DNA from 3 places in the Nonomuraea rosea genome. Region 2 is predicted to be linked to each of the others. Evidence: riboswitches for the same ligand, from Rfam matches in the RefSeq annotation. Region 2 holds a riboswitch; each other region holds the start of a gene.

Region 1 (5,304 bases), on a different contig from region 2:
CGGCGCGTACGGCAGCAGCACCACGCTTGACACACCCACCTCCCCGTTCCCTGTGCCCCCCGCGGGAACACTCCCCGGTACGACCGAAATGCCCCGTTACTCAATCCCAGAAACCGCATCTCGATCACAGCTTGTACACATTGGACGATAGATCAGCTCAACCGTGACCACCTCGTTACCGCATCGGTGTGTCGGATCCGATATTGGAAGCGCAACGAAGGACAAGGCGCATCCTCGTACCGCCTCCAGGCCGCGGATGAGCACTCACATCTCCCCCCTGAGCCCTGGCGAGACTGCGGACGATGTAGAGCCCGAGCCCCACTCCACCAAACCGTCTACGATCGCCGCTGTCCACCTGGACGAATCTCTCAAAGATCCGCTCCCGGTCAGGCGGGGCGATACCGACGCCCTCGTCATCGACGACCACCACGACGTTGTCGTCCTCGGGCCACGCCTCGACGCTGATCAAACCGCCCTTCGGCGAGTATTTGAAGGCGTTCTCCAGCAACTGCCCCAGAACGATGTCCGTAGCCAGCGGGTCCCCCAGGACGTGCGGCAGCCCTTCAGGGATGATCACCTCGACCCGGTGCTTGTCCGACAGGACGGGCAGCCCGAGCGTGGCCGCGTTGATGCGCTCGGCCAGGTCGAACGTCTCCATCTTGACCTTCAGCTCCTCCGCCCCGGCCCGCGCGCCGAGCAGCAGGTGGTCCACGAGCTGTCCCAGCGACCTGGCCCGCTCCGAGATCGTGTGCACGGCAGAACGCCGCTCGGCGTCGCTCAGCTTGTCCCAGCGCGAATCGAGCGTGCTGGCGAACCCCCGCACGATCGTGATCGGCGTCCGCAGCTCGTGGCTGGTCGTGGCCAGGAACAGGTCCTTGGCCTCCTCCAGCTCCTTGGCCGTGGTCACGTCGCGGAAGTCGATGACCACCTCGCCGGTCTCCTCGATCCGCGCGCTCACCACGTCCAGCCACCGCCCGGTCTCCATCTGGAACGTGACCTTCTCCCCCGGCTTGGGCAGCGGGAACGGCGGCGGCCCGCCGATGACGGCGGTGGCGGGGAAGGCGGTCAGCTCGGCCGCGGCCGGGTTCCAGCGCACGACGCGGCCCCCGCCGTCGAGCACGGCGATGCCGTCGGCGCTGGCGTCGAACACGGCCCGCTCATGCGCCCGCTGCCGCACCGCCTCCTGGTAGGCCACCGCGTTCCCGACGGCGATGCCCGCGTGCCCGGCGAGCAGCTCCAGCAGCTCCAGCTCCAGGTGTCCAGGCGTGCGCCGGGCGAACAGCGCGTACAGGGCGCCGTAGGGCCGCCCGCCGACGGCGGCCAGGCCGAGCGCGATCGTGTGCAGCCCCTTCAGCCGCGCCCACACCAGGTCCTCCAGCCCGTCCGACTCCAGCATGACGGTCTTGCCGGTGCGTAAAAGCTTGTCCACCAGGCTCGTACGCAGGTCCGTGGTGGTCCCTCTGATGCTCTCAGGCAGCCGGTACGTGCTGACCAGCCGCAGCCGATCCTCCTCGATCAGCACGAACCCGCCCGCGTCGGCCCCCGTGAGCTCCGTAAGACTCGCCGAGATCCGGTCGAGCACGGCGGACAGCTCCAGCTCGGAGTTGATGTCACCGACCACGTCGGTGAGCCTGCGCACGAGCCTGGCCCGGCGCGCCATGCGGTTCCTGGCCACCTCGTCGGCCTGCGCCAGATGGTGCACGCAGACGTAGCCGGCCACGGCGCTGCCCAGACGCAGCGCGCTGATGTCCACCCGCACGTCGAGCATGGTCCCGTCGCTGCGCAGGCGCTTGGTACGCAGCGAGACCTGCCCGCCGGTGCGTACGCGTTCGAGCACCGCGTTGTGCTCGGCCTTCAGCTCGCCCGGCACGATCGGCGCCCTGCGCCCGAGCATCTCCTCCGCCGTCCACCCGAAGAGCCGCTCGGCGGCGTCGTTCCAGACAAGGACACTCTGATCCCTGTCGAGCGCCACGACGGCATTGGGCGAGCTGGCGAGCACCGCACGAGCGATCTCGTCGTCACTACCGGCCCATTCGTCCCCCACTCCTCCATAGTGCACGTGGCGCGGTGGGTGCGTCGGGCGATCCGTCCGATACGCTGCGGTCACGGTGATTCCCGGCGGGTGGGAGGGTGAGGCTATGTCGAGCGGCGATCTCGATGCCCTGCTGCGCGTGACCTCCAGCACCTACAAGGGTGAGACACCGCCGGACATCGCGTTCGGCACCTATGACGGCGCCGTGGGCAGAATGGTGCTCGCCGTGACCGGCAAGGGCATCGCGGCCTGCAGCTTCGAGCCGGAAAACAGCGTGTTCGAGCTGCTCAGCAGGCATGTGGGCACGTTCATCGGGCCCGATCCGCGGCGGCTCGACCCGGTGCGCAGAGAGCTGGACGCCTACTTCTCCGGCCGCCTGCGGGCGTTCGCCACGCCGGTGGACCTGTCGCTGGCCACATCCTTCGCCCGCACGGTGCTGCAGAAGACGATGGGCGTCCCCTACGGCACGACGACCACGTTCGAGCGGATCGGCGAGAGCATCGGCAGGCCGCGCGCGCTGCGGGCGATCGGCAACGCGCTGGCCTCCAACCCGATCTGCGTGATCGTGCCGTGCCACCGGGCGGTGCGCGAGGACGGCGAGCTCGGCGACTACGCGGGTGGCGTGGCCGCCAAGCAGCACCTGCTCAACGTGGAAAGGCGCACCTCAGCGGGCGGATGAGCGCCGTCGCGGCCAGCCGATGAGCAGCGTCACCACGGCGGCCACGAGGGCCGCGCCCAGCGCGCCGTTCATCCAGGTCTGCCGGGTGAAGCCGATCAGCTCGCGGGCCGACTGCCAGAGCCCGTCCCACGCCGCGACGGTGGGGGTGGAGGTCGTCAGCCAGTAGGCGACGAAGCCGAGCGCCCACGGCACCAGCATCGACCAGCGCGAGGGCGCGTTCTCCGCGGTGTTCCAGCGGTGGGAGCCGCCGAGCAGGAAATAGTCGACCGCCAGCACCGCGAACATCGGCACGAACACCGCCCCGATCACGCCCAGGAACGCGCCGTACGACGTGACGTCCACCACGAGGGCGATCGCGACCGTCAGGATCCCGATCGCGACCGAGAAGACGCGCCGGTCCACGCGCGGCATCAGGTTCTGCAGCGAGACGGTGGTGGAGTAGACGTTGGCGAAGGACTGGTCGGTCTCACGCAGCACCAGGATGCCGAAGAACAGCGCGCCCAGCGGCACCGCCACGAAGGGCGCGAACACCGCCGTGCTGTCGGCCTGCACCGCGCCCGCGCCGGCCATCGCCACCGCGTAGACGCCCAGCCCCAGGCAGGCCACCTGCGCCAGCGTGTAACCGCCGACCACGCCGGCGAACGCGGCCCTGCTCGACCTGGAGTGCCTGGCGAAGTCGGCGGCCATCGGCACCCACGACACCGACAGGGCGATCACGTAGTCCACGGCCGGGGCGAACGCCGTCCACGACCCCCCGGTCTGCGGCTGGGCCTCGGTCAGGAAGAACCAGCCGAACCAGATCAGCGACACGATCACGCCGACGGTGACGTACCGGCGCAGGAGGCGGATCGAGCCGAGCGGCCAGATCGTGAGCGCCGTGGTGAGCACCCCCGCCACGATCACCCACACCTGGTACGGCACCGACCCGAAGATCGCGGTCGCGGCCTTGGCGATCACCCAGAGCTCGAAGGCGCCCCAGCCGAGCATCTGCACGATGTTCAGCACCGTGGGCGCGTAGGAGATCTTCGCCCCGAACAGCCCGCGCAGCAGCACCATCGCCGGCTGCCCGGTCCGTGTGCCGGGGATGGCGGACAGGCCCACCATGGCCGTGCCGATCAGGCTGCCGACCACCGCCGCCGCGAGGGCGGCGGCGAGGCTCAGCGGGGCATTGCCGAGCGGGTCGAGCAGGAACAGCGCCCCGGAGAAGCCCAGCAGGCTGACACCGAGATTCGCCCAGAGCGCACCCTGGTCGAGCACGCCCAGCGTCTTCGGTGGCCGTCCTTCGAGGGTCAGCGGAACTTCGTCGACGGCATGCGACATCGCACACTCCCTACGCCGGCATTACCCGGACAGGTTCAGGCGGTCGGCAGCGGACCAGTTGCTGCCCTCTCAGCCCGGCGACCCCGAGCTCCCGCGACGATCTGTAGTTAGCGACCTCATGATGCCTCAATGGCGGCGAAACCGCCATAGTGGGTGACTTCAGGCGACGAACGGCTCCTGGCCGGTCTCGCTGACCATCGGACGCTGCGCGGACTCCCACGACTGCATGCCGCCGCCGACGTTGACCGCGTCGCGCCCGAGCTGGTTGAGCCACGCCGCGACCTGCAAGGACCGGCCGCCCACCCGGCAGACGACGTAGATCGTACGGTCGCCGGGCACTTCCTCGACCCGGCCCTGGATCTGCGTCATGGGGATGTGCACGGCCTCCGGCGCGTGCCCCGCCAGCCATTCGTCCTGCTCACGGACGTCGAGCAGATAGGCGTCGGCGGGAATGGCACTGGCCTCGATCTCAGGAACGGTCATGACTCCATTGTCGCGCGTCGCGCATCGTAGGAAACACGCGCCTCGGCGATCTCCTCCTGATGCTCCTCGGTCCAAGTGACCAGGGACTTGATGGTCTGGTGGAGGGTGCGGCCGAGCGGCGTCAGCGCATAGTCCACCCGGGGCGGCACGACGGGGTGGACCGTGCGGGTGACCAGGCCGTCGCGTTCGAGCTGGCGCAGGGTCACGCTCAGCATGCGCTGGCTGACGCCGTCGATCTCGCGGCGGAGCTGGGTGAAGCGCAGGCTCTGGCAGTCGAGCAGGGCGATGACGAGCAGCGACCACTTGTCCGCGATGCGGTCGAGGATCTGGCGGACCTCGCAGCCCTCGCGGACGTCCCATTGGCGCACGTCGTAGTCGTCGTCGTCCATGGTGCCTTCGCAGTAACCGAGTGATTCCAAAGTGCCGTCTTCCACGAGATTCCATGTTGCCGCATGATGTGGACGGTTACAAGAGAGAACCGACCTGCCTAAAGGTAACCGGGGGTTTTGTCATGGCGATGCCTGCCCGCTCGTGGGGCGTACTGATCGTTTTGTGTGGGGCCATATTTCTGGAGGGCATCGACGTCGGCATGCTGAACGTCGCCCTCCCGGCCATCCGGGCCGACCTCGGGCTGTCCACGGGGCTGCTGAGCGGGGTGGTGAGCGCGTACGTGCTCGGGTACGGCGGGTTCATGCTGCTCGGCGGGCGGGCGGCAGACCTGCTGGGCAGGCGGCGGATGTTCCTGCTCTGGCTGGGGGTGTTCCTGGTCTTCTCCGGGCTCGGCGGCTTC
Region 2 (5,304 bases):
CGCCTGCAGGCGTCTCGTCCGCACAGGCCGCCACCCTGCCCCTGAACGGGCTCACCGCCGCGCAGGCACTCGACGGACTCGGCCTGACCGGCGGGCAGACGCTGCTGGTGACCGGGGCGGCCGGGGCCGTCGGCGGATTCGCGGTCCAGCTGGCCGTCGCGCGCGGGCTCCGGGTGGTCGCGGTCGCCGGAGCCGCTGACGAACCGCTCGTCCGCGGGCTCGGCGCCGAGCTGTTCGTGCCGCGCACGGCCCGGCTGGGTGAGGCGGTCCGCGCCCTCGTTCCCGGCGGTGTGCACGCGGCGCTGGACGCTGCCGTGACCGGGGCGGCCGCTCTCGACGCGGTCAGGTCGGGTGGCGCCTTCGCCGCGCTGGTGGCGGGCGGGGCCCCAAGTCCGCTGCGCGGCATCCGGGTCTTCAACCACTGGATCCGCGCCGACGGCGCCCACCTGTCCAGGCTCGCCGCCCTGGTCGAAGCGGGTGCCCTCACCCTGCGCGTGGCCGAATCCCTGCCCCTCGACGACGTCGCCGCCGCGCATCGGCGCCTCGCGGAAGGCGGCCTGCGCGGCCGCCTCGTCCTCATCCCGGGGCTTTACCGGCCCGTCTCCGTGGAGCAGAGCGTGCGGGTGCCGTCGTAGACCACCACGTTCCCGTCGTCCTGCACCTCCAGTCTTGGAGTGCCACAGCCTTGCAGACGACCAGGTTGCCGTCCTCCTGCATGGCGGTGAACGCGCCGCGTAGGCGACCGCCTCACTTCGAAGGATCTGAAACCGACGCGATGGCGTTAGCCATACCCGATCAAGGGCAGGCCGGTGGCATGTCGCAGACACCACCGCCGCAGCGCCAGCCCTACCCGGGCCGTACGGGCGAGATGAGCCCGCAGCCACGTGACGAGATGCGGGACTACGTCGGCCGCGACCTGCTGAGCGGCAGGAAGGCGTTGATCACCGGGGGTGACTCGGGCATCGGCCGGGCGGTCGCCGTGGCCTTCGCCAAGGAGGGCGCCGACGTCGCGATCGCCTACCTGAGCGAGCACGACGACGCCGGCCACACCCGCAAGCTGGTCGAGGCGGCCGGGCGGCGCTGCGTGCTGCTGCCCGGCGACCTCGCCGACCGCGACCACTGCGCCTCCGTCGTCGAGCAGGCGGTCTCGGAGCTCGGCGGCCTGGACGTGCTGGTGAACAACGTGGCCTACCAGCAGCCGGTCGACGGCCTGGAGGACCTGCCGGACGAGCAGTGGGAGCACACGTTCGAGGTGAACATCCACAGCTACTACCGCGTCACCAAGGCCGCGCTCCCCCACCTGAGGGAGGGCGGCGCGATCATCAACACCTCCTCCATCAACGGCCTGCGCGGCAACAAGACGCTCATCGACTACGCCACCACCAAGGGCGCGATCAACGCCTTCACCTACTCCATGGCCCAGAACCTGGTCGAACGCGGCATCAGGGTCAACGCCGTGGCCCCGGGACCGGTCTGGACGCCGCTGATCCCGGCGACGCTGCCGGCGGAGAAGGTCGGGAAGTTCGGCGAGCACGTGCCGATGCAGCGGCCCGCCGACCCGGACGAGATCGCCCCTTCGTACGTGTTCTTCGCCGCCGACCGGCTGTCCTCGTACTACACGGGCGAGGTCCTGGCTCCGATCGGCGGCGAGACACTTCCGGGCTAGCTAGTCGACGTACAGGTTCAGGCCGCGCCGCCTGAACTCGGCCGCCTTCTCCGCCAGCCCCGCCTCGATCGCGTCCTGCCTGATGTCGTGGCTGATCCGCATGGAGCAGAACTTGGGGCCGCACATCGAGCAGAAGTGCGCCGTCTTGGCGGGCGCGGCGGGCAGCGTCTCGTCGTGGAACGCCCGCGCCGTGTCAGGATCGAGCGCCAGGTCGAACTGGTCCTCCCAGCGGAACTCGAACCGGGCGTCCGACAGCGCGTCGTCCCACGCCTGCGCCTGCGGATGCCCCTTGGCCAGGTCCGCCGCGTGGGCCGCGATCTTGTACGTGATCACGCCCGTCTTGACGTCGTCCCTGTTCGGCAGGCCGAGGTGCTCCTTGGGGGTGACGTAGCAGAGCATGGCGGTGCCGTACCAGCCGATCATGGCGGCCCCGATGCCCGAGGTGATGTGGTCGTAGCCGGGCGCGATGTCGGTCACGAGCGGCCCGAGCGTGTAGAACGGCGCGTCGTCGCAGAGCTCGCGCTGCAGGTCGACGTTCTCCTTGATCTTGTGCATGGGCACGTGCCCCGGCCCCTCGATCATCACCTGGACGTCGTGCGCCCGCGCGATCCCGGTCAGCTCCCCGAGCGTGCGCAGCTCGGCGAACTGGGCCTCGTCGTTGGCGTCCGCGATCGACCCGGGACGCAGCCCGTCGCCGAGCGAGAACGACACGTCGTAGCGGGCCAGGAGCTCGCACATCTCGTCGAAGTTCTCGTACAGGAAGCTCTCGCGGTGGTGCGCCAGGCACCAGGCGGCCATGATCGAGCCGCCGCGCGAGACGATGCCGGTCTTGCGGCGCGCGGTGAGCGGCACGTACGCCAGCCGCACCCCCGCGTGCACGGTCACGTAGTCGACGCCCTGCTCGCACTGCTCGATCAGGGTGTCACGGTAGACCTCCCACGTCAGGGACTCGGGGCGGCCTTTCACCTTCTCCAGCGCCTGGTAGATGGGCACGGTGCCGACCGGGACCGGGGAGTTCCTGATGATCCATTCGCGGGTCTCGTGGATGTCGTCGCCGGTGGACAGGTCCATGATGGTGTCCGCGCCCCATCGGGTCGCCCAGGTCATCTTCTCCACCTCCTCCTCGATGGAGGAGGTCACGGCGGAGTTGCCGATGTTCGCGTTGATCTTCACGAGGAAGTTGCGGCCGATGATCATCGGCTCGGACTCGGGGTGGTTGACGTTCGCGGGGATGATGGCCCGGCCCGCGGCGACCTCCTGCCGTACGAACTCGGGGGTGACGCCCTCGCGCACCGCCACGAACTCCATCTCCCTGGTCACCAGCCCCCGCCTGGCGCAGGCGACCTGCGTCACCGGCTCGCCCGCCGCCCGGCGCGCCGCGATCCACCGCTCCCGCAGGCGCGGCAGCCCCCGCCGGACGTCGGTCTCGACGGCGGGGTCGGTGTACGGGCCCGAGGTGTCGTACAGGGTCACCGACGAGCCGTCCGACAGGTTCACCTGCCGCATCGGCACCCGCAGGTCACCGGTGTAAATCTTTGCGAAACGCGCGTCACTCATCGCGCAAACTCCCTTCGCCGGCATTATCCGGAGCAGGTTCTGGCGGTCGGCGGCTGTCAGCCGTCCTCTCAGCCCGGTCCGCACCGGGCTCCCGCGTTGGTCGGCGGTGATCGTACCCACGCCACATAGCGCGCGAAACCCCCCATTTTCCGGGCCTCCCATGGCCGGAGGTTTGGCGATCGCCCCTGGCGGTACGGTCCCATCAGGGGAAACATGAAAAAGATCGCCGCTTTCGCAGGACTCGTGGTGATGATGGCCACCCTCGGCGCGACCGCCGCCTCCGGGGACGGCATGGACCAGCACGAGGTGAGCAAGGAGCAGTACGCCACCCTGACCGCCCAGTGCCGCTACGCCGACACGGGGAAGGCGCGATGCCGCTCGGCGGTCAGGGAGCTCTATCGCATCGGCAGAACCGACCGCACACTCGACTGCCGCACCTACTCCGGCGTGACCGTCTGCGGCACGCTGCGGCTCAGCAAGTCCGAACGCAAATGCGCTCAGGACTCCACGGACAAGGGACTGCCGTTCCGCCGTGCCGAGGTGGAGTGCTACGCGCTGAGGAGTTGACGTCGTGATCATCGTGGGGGTGGACGGCTCCCGCGCCGGGCTGGAGGCCACCGGCTGGGCCGCCGTCGAGGCCGCGCTGCGCCAGGCTCCGCTGACGGTCGCCCATGCCGTCCCGAGGTGGGTGTGCGAGCCGGCCGCCGGCCGTTATGCCGAGGTGAACCGCTGGATGCGCGAAGGCGCGCAGACCGTGCTCGCCACGGCCCGCGACCGGGCGCTGCGCGAGCGGCCCGGGCTCGGCGTGGAGACCGTCCTGCTGCCCGGCGACCCCCGCTCCGCCCTGATCAAGGCCGCGGACGACGCCGAGCTGCTGGTCGTGGGCAGCCGCGGGATCGGCGGCGTCCGCGGGCTGCTGGTCGGGTCCGTCGCGCACGGGATCGCGGCGCATGCTCTGACGGACGTGGTTCTGGTCCGCGACCGCCCGTCCCCCGGGGGCGGCGCGCAGGGCCGGGAGGTGGTCGTCGGGGTGGACGGCTCGCCGGGCGCGCACCGGGCGCTCGACTTCGGCTTCGACTACGCCAGACGCCACGGTACGCGGCTGCGCGCCGTACAGGCCTGGGCCTGGCCGCAGGCGGACGGCTTCGCGCCCGCCGATCCCGTCAGCGAGCAGGACGCCAGGCAGACCCTGCAGGAGGTGCTGGCCGGGCACCTCGACCCGGAGGTGGAGGTGATCGCGGAGGTCGTGCACGGCCACCCCATCGAGGTGCTGCGCGAAGCGGCGGCGGGCGCGGACCTGCTCGTGGTGGGCTCGCGCGGGCACGGCCAGCTCGCCGGGATGCTGATGGGCTCGGTCAGCCAGGCCATGCTGCACCACGCCCCCTGCCCGCTCGCCGTGGCCAGGCACCGCTGAAAGTTACATGCCGCACCCGGCGTCTTCGCAGGTCGCCGGTCCACCTGACGAGGGCTCACTTCCCGCCGTACCCGCGCGCTCCTACGATCTGCGCAGGCTACGACGGGAGAGCAGACGATGCGCAGGACCAGCGCCGTGCTGGCGGCGATGCTGGCGGTGGCGGGGGCGGTCATCTTCGCGACCACCGCGCCGGCCAGTGCCGCCGCCACCAGGATCATGCCCTTGGGCGACTCGATCACCGGATCCCCCGGCTGCTGGCGGGCCCTGCTCTGGAACAGGCTTCAGAGCACCGGTTACACGAACGTCGACTTCGTCGGCACCCTGCCGCCGCAGGGCTGCGGGGTCACGCACGACGGGGACAACGAGGGCCACGGCGGCTTCCTGGCCACCAACGTGGCGAGCCAGAACCAGCTGACCGGCTGGCTCGCCGCGACCAAGCCCGACATCGTGATGATGCACTTCGGCACGAACGACGTGTGGAGCAACATCGCACCGGCGACGATCCTCAGCGCGTTCACGACGCTCGTGAGCCAGATGCGGGCCAGCAACCCCGGCATGAAGATCCTGGTCGCCAAGATCATCCCGATGAACCCGTCCAGCTGCGCCGACTGTGCCCAGCGCGCCGTGAACTTCAACAACGCCATCCCCGCCTGGGCCGCCTCCACCA
Region 3 (5,304 bases), on a different contig from region 2:
GACCGGCACGGAGGCGGACTCCACGATCAGCTCGATGTTGTGCGGGTTGCGGATGCCCAGGCCGGAGCCGATCGGCGCGCCCAGCGGCATCACCGCCGCGCAGCCCGCCTGCTCCAGCCGCCGGGCCAGCACCGGGTCGTCGCCGATGTACGGCAGCACCACGAACCCGTCCGCCACCAGCCGCTCCGCCGCGTCGAACGTCTCGATCGGGTCGGGCAGCAGCGTCCGCTCGTCGGCGATGACCTCCAGCTTGACCCAGTTCGTGCCGAGCGCCTCCCTGGCCAGCCGCGCCGTCAGCACGGCCTCGCCCGCGGTGAAGCAGCCGGCCGTGTTCGGGAGCACCTTGATGTCCCGGTCGCGCAGCACGTCCAGGACCGAGCCGCGGGCGCCCGGGTCGAGCCGCCGCATGGCCACCGTGGTCAGCTCGGTCCCCGAGGCGGCCAGTGCCTGGTCGAGCACCTCCAGCGAGGGCGCGCCCCCGGTCCCCATGATGAGCCGGGAAGCGAACTTCTCCCCGGCGATGATCAGATCATCCACCTTGCACCGCCGTCAGCACCTCCATGCGGTCACTGTCGCCGAGCACCGTCGTCTCCCACGTGCTCCGCGTGACCACCTCGTCGTTCACGGCCACGGCCACTCCGGTGGTGGCCGTCGTCAATGTGCGTACGGCCTGCGCCACGGTCGTGCCGTCGGCCACCTCGTGCGCAGCTCCGTTGATCGTCACGTTCATGAAATATCCCGAAATCTCGCGGGTGAGCACAATGTCGCCGCCTCACTCTCCTCGCCCAGCAGGACGGCCGCGGTGAGCGGGGCCAGCAGCACGCCGCCCCGGTGGTGCCCGGTGGCCAGCGTGAGCCCCGGCGTGCCGCTCGGGCCGATGAGCGGCAGATTGTCCGGCGTGCCCGGCCGCAGGCCCGCCACCACGTCGGCGACCTCCAGCTCGGTGACGCCCGGCACCAGCTCCCTGGCGTCGCGCAGCAGCTCGTAGAGCCCGCCCGCGGTCACCCTGGTGTCGAACCCCATCTCCTCCTGAGTGGCCCCGACCACCAGCTCGCCGTCGCCCCTGGGGACGAGGTAGACGGACGCGCCGTGCACGGTGCCGCGCACGCATCGGCCGAGCAGCGGCTGCGGGGAACGCAACCGCATGATCTGCCCCTTGACCGGCCGCACCGGCACGTCGGCCAGCTCGGCACTCCACGCCCCGGCCGCCAGGATCACCCGATCAGCCGATATGTCCGGCGCATCCCGAAGCCGCACCCCCACGACCCTGCCACCGCTCCCGCCGCCCGTTCCACCGCTCAGTCCTGGGCGATCGCCACCCATGCTGCCCCGGCCGGCGCGATCGCCGTCATCGCCGTCGCCCGTGCCGTCCCGGCCGGCGTCCTCGCGGAGGAGCCCGGTGGCGTGCTCACGTACCAGCGGCACGTCCAGCCGTTCCAGAGCGGCGAGCAGCGCCGCCGTCACGCGGCGCGGATCCACCCAGGCGTCGCCGGGAGCCAGCAGCCCGCCGCGCACGGAAGGCGCCAGCATGGGCTCCAGACGGCGGCACTCGCGCCCGGTCAGCCGCTCGACCGGCAGCCCGAGCTTGTCCATGTACGCCGCCAGCTCATCCAGCGCCACCAGGTCGTCGGCCCCGAACGCCACGTCGAGCGTCCCCTCGGAGCGCAGGTCCAGCCCGGTCCGCGGATCACCGAGCCCCGCGTCGGCGGCCAGCTCGGCGGCGAACGCCGGCCAGCGGCGCAACGAGGCCACCCCGAGCCGCAGCAACGGCGCCTCCGTGTAGGTGACCTCGCTGACCGGGGCCAGCATCCCCGCAGCCGCGTGCGAGGCCCCGGAGGCCGGAGCCGGATCCACCACGGTGACGGGCCGCCCCGCGCGAGCCAGCCGCCAGGCGACGGACAGCCCGACGACCCCGCCACCCACGATCACGTCCACCTGCGCTCCCTTCGCCGGCATGATCCGGATCAGGTGTCTTGCGGTCGAAGGCCCGTGCAGCCTTCCTCTCAGCCCGGTCACGCCGGACTCCCGCGCGTCTCTCCTCCACAGCCTACGGCCTCGGTGCGGCGTCCAGACACCGCCCCCGTTATGGTCATGAACGTGAACCATGTCGTGGTGGTAGGAGCGGGACTGGCCGGGGTACGCACGGTGGAGGCGCTGCGCGGACGGGGATTCAACGGCAGGATCACCCTGATAGGCGAAGAACGGCATCGCCCCTACGACCGCCCGCCCCTGTCCAAGGCCGTGCTGCTCGGCGACGCCGACACCAGCTTCGTCGAGGCCGACCTGGCCGCGATGGAGGTCGACTTCTGGCCGGGCGTCAGCGCCAAGTCCCTGCGCAGCGGCGTCGTCGAGACCACCGAGGGCGAGCTGGGCTACGACGGCCTGGTGATCGCCACCGGAGCCGAGCCGATCACGCTGCCCGGCGACGGCCCCCAGCACGTGCTGCGCACCCTCGACGACGCCCACGAGCTCAGGGCCATGCTCGTCCCCGGCGCCCGCGTCGCGATCATCGGCGCCGGATGGATCGGCGCCGAGGTGGCCACCGCCGCCCGTCGCGCGGGCTGCGTCGTGACGGTCGTCGAGGCGGGCCCCGCCCCGCTCGCCACCGCCGTCGGCGCCGAGCTCGGCGCCCGCACCGAGCCCTGGTACGACGGCATCGACCTGCGCCTGGAGACCATGGTCGACTCGGTGGACGAGGGCGGCGTGCGGCTGGTGGGCGGCGAGTTCGTCGATGCCCACGTGGTCGTCACCGGCATCGGCGTCCGCCCGGCGATCGGCTGGCTGGCCGACGCCGACATCGACCTGCACAACGGCGTCGTCACCGACGAATACCTGCGCACCTCGCTGCCGAACACCGTCGCCGTCGGCGACTGCGCGGCCTGGTGGTCGCGCCGCTGGCAGACCAGGCTCAGGGTCGAGCACTGGGACACCGCGCTCAACGCCCCCGAGATCGCCGCGGCGAGCCTGCTGGGGGAGGAGGTCGCCTACGATCCGGTGCCGTACTTCTGGTCGGAGCAGTTCGGGCACATGGTCCAGTACGCGGGCCACCATCCGGCCGGAGAGCGCCTCGTCTACCGCGGCGATCCCGGCGGCAAGTGGTCGGCCGTCTGGCTCACCGGCGACGACGCCCTCGCCGCCGTGCTCGCCGTGGATCGGCCGCGCGACCTCGTACAGGGGCGCAGAATCATCGACGCCGGACACCGTCTCGACGTGGAACGCCTGGTAGATCCAGAGGTCTCCCTACGGGATTGTGTTGTTTGAGCAAGCACGGCATGTGGTAGTTGTGGTTTCGTGACGCTTTCTGTTGCACAGATCGACCGGGAGACCGACCAGCTCGTTGACGAGTGGCTCACTCTCCCCGAAGTGGCCTCGCGCCTGGACCTATCGCTAGGGCGGGCCAAGCAACTCCTCAAGGACCACAAGCTCCTAGGCGTGCGCCGAGGGGGCGGCGGGCCACAGGTGCCTGCGGTGTTCCTGGATGGAAAGGACGTGATGAAGGGCCTGCCCGGCACACTGACCGTGCTGCTGGACGCCGGCTACGACGATGTGGAGTCGTTGCGCTGGCTCTTCACCCCAGACGAGTCCCTGCCAGGGTCGCCCATTGAGGCGATCAGGGCCGGCCGTCACACAGAGGTCAAGCGGCGTGCCCAAGCCCTCGGTTTCTGAGGCCCGCCTCTATCTCTGCACGGACGGCCGCCGCGACCGCGGCGACCTGGCAGAGTTCCTCGACTCGGTGCTGGCCAACGGCGTGGACATCATCCAGCTGCGGGAGAAGGGCCTGGAGGCACGCGAAGAACTCGCGCTCCTCGAAATCTTCCGCGACGCCTGCGACCGGCACGGCAAACTGCTGGCCGTCAACGACCGGGCGGACATCGCTCATGCCGCCCGGCCCGACGTGCTCCACCTGGGGCAGGACGACCTTCCTGTGACGGTCGCGCGAGAGATACTCGGCGACGACATCGTCATCGGACGGTCCACCCACTCCGCCGCCGAGGCTTCCGCCGCGGCTGTGGAGGAGGGCGTCGACTACTTCTGCTGCGGGCCGATCTGGCCCACGCCCACCAAGCCAGGGCGCCACGCTCCCGGCCCGCCGCTGCTCAGGCACGCGGCGTCGCTGGGCGGCACACGGCCCTGGTTCGGGATCGGCGGCATCGACCTCGGCAATCTCGACGAGGCGATGTCGTACGGCGTGAGCCGGGCGGTGGTGGTCCGCGCGATCACCGACGCGGAGGATCCAGGGGCGGCGGCGGCGGAGTTCGCGAAGCGGCTGTCGGCCCACTGACCCCGGAGGCGCCCGCAGGCACCCGGGCGCCTCCCACGATCAGGCCTTCAGCGCGCCCGCGTTCCGGCGTGCCCGCCCTTCAGCGTGCCCGCCTTCAGCGAGCCTGCCCTTCGGCGCGCCCGCACGCGTGCGGCCATTCCGGCCTGCCCGTGTACGGCGGCAAGCCTCACGTCTTGCGGGGCGATGAGCCTCAGGTCTTGCGGGACGTGGCGGCGATGGCCAGCTCCATCAGGGCGGCGTGGGACTCCGCCGTGACGGGGGCCTCGTCGAGCGCGGCCAGCGCCTCGCCCAGATAGTCGCTGATCAGATCCTCGCACTCCTGCAGCGCGCCGGTGTCGTCGATGATCTGCCGCAGCGTCTCCACCCCGGCCTCGTCGAGCCCGGGGTCGCCGAGCAGCCGCCGCACGGTCTCGGCGTCCGCCGGGGACGCCGCCGCCAGCGTGCGGGCCACGAGCATGGTCCGCTTGCCCTCGCGCAGGTCGTCGCCCGCGGGCTTGCCCGTCTGCGCCGGGTCCCCGAACACCCCGAGGATGTCGTCGCGAATCTGGAACGCGATCCCGACGCGGCGGCCGTAGCCGGTGCACAGCTCGTCCATCCACGGCGCGAGCTCGCCGGAGGCGAGCACCAGCCCCAGCCGCAGCGGCTGCTCCACCGAGTATTTACCGCTCTTGAACAGCGCCACCCGCAACGCCGACTCGAACGTGTTCTCCCCGTGCGCCTGCTCCAGCAGGTCGAGGTACTGGCCGCACATCAGCTCCGTGCGCATGTGATCGTGTACGGGCTGGGCCGCCGCCAGCGACTCGGGCGGCAGGCCGCTGGTGCGCCACATCTCGCCCGACCAGATCAGCAGCAGATTGCCCAGCAGGATCGCGGCGCCCTCGCCGAACTGCTCGGCGGAGCCGTACCAGCCGGACTTCTCGTGCATCGCCTGGAAACGGCGGTGCGCGGACGGCATGCCCCTGCGCAGATCGCTCTTGTCCATCACGTCGTCGTGCACGAGCGCGCTGGCCTGCAGCAACTCC

The links. Region 2 has a riboswitch for thiamine pyrophosphate ahead of thiC (phosphomethylpyrimidine synthase ThiC). Riboswitches for the same ligand answer to the same signal wherever they lie in the genome.
Region 1: it holds a riboswitch for thiamine pyrophosphate, as region 2 does, so the genes downstream of both, ABEA43_RS29150 (purine-cytosine permease family protein) here and thiC (phosphomethylpyrimidine synthase ThiC) in region 2, are expected to answer to the same signal.
Region 3: it holds a riboswitch for thiamine pyrophosphate, as region 2 does, so the genes downstream of both, ABEA43_RS19805 (FAD-dependent oxidoreductase) here and thiC (phosphomethylpyrimidine synthase ThiC) in region 2, are expected to answer to the same signal.

The regions. Positions count from the first base shown of each region.
Region 1 covers NZ_BAABDQ010000013.1:245,194-250,497, forward strand. The annotation lists gene ABEA43_RS29135 (ATP-binding protein) at 1-39, opposite strand, end outside; gene ABEA43_RS29140 (sensor histidine kinase) at 176-2,044, opposite strand; gene ABEA43_RS29145 (methylated-DNA--[protein]-cysteine S-methyltransferase) at 2,139-2,711, shown strand; gene ABEA43_RS29150 (purine-cytosine permease family protein) at 2,697-4,031, opposite strand; TPP riboswitch at 4,022-4,136, opposite strand; gene ABEA43_RS29155 (rhodanese-like domain-containing protein) at 4,191-4,514, opposite strand; gene ABEA43_RS29160 (winged helix-turn-helix transcriptional regulator) at 4,511-4,903, opposite strand; gene ABEA43_RS29165 (MFS transporter) at 5,026-5,304, shown strand, end outside.
Region 2 covers NZ_BAABDQ010000051.1:20,500-25,803, forward strand. The annotation lists gene ABEA43_RS58955 (NADP-dependent oxidoreductase) at 1-635, shown strand, start outside; gene ABEA43_RS58960 (SDR family oxidoreductase) at 815-1,666, shown strand; gene thiC (phosphomethylpyrimidine synthase ThiC) at 1,667-3,223, opposite strand; TPP riboswitch at 3,216-3,328, opposite strand; gene ABEA43_RS58970 (hypothetical protein) at 3,437-3,790, shown strand; gene ABEA43_RS58975 (universal stress protein) at 3,795-4,637, shown strand; gene ABEA43_RS58980 (cellulose binding domain-containing protein) at 4,755-5,304, shown strand, end outside.
Region 3 covers NZ_BAABDQ010000007.1:298,792-304,095, forward strand. The annotation lists gene ABEA43_RS19795 (thiazole synthase) at 1-537, opposite strand, end outside; gene thiS (sulfur carrier protein ThiS) at 530-730, opposite strand; gene ABEA43_RS19805 (FAD-dependent oxidoreductase) at 727-1,956, opposite strand; TPP riboswitch at 1,925-2,039, opposite strand; gene ABEA43_RS19810 (NAD(P)/FAD-dependent oxidoreductase) at 2,098-3,261, shown strand; gene ABEA43_RS19815 (Rv2175c family DNA-binding protein) at 3,292-3,666, shown strand; gene thiE (thiamine phosphate synthase) at 3,644-4,282, shown strand; gene ABEA43_RS19825 (polyprenyl synthetase family protein) at 4,473-5,304, opposite strand, start outside.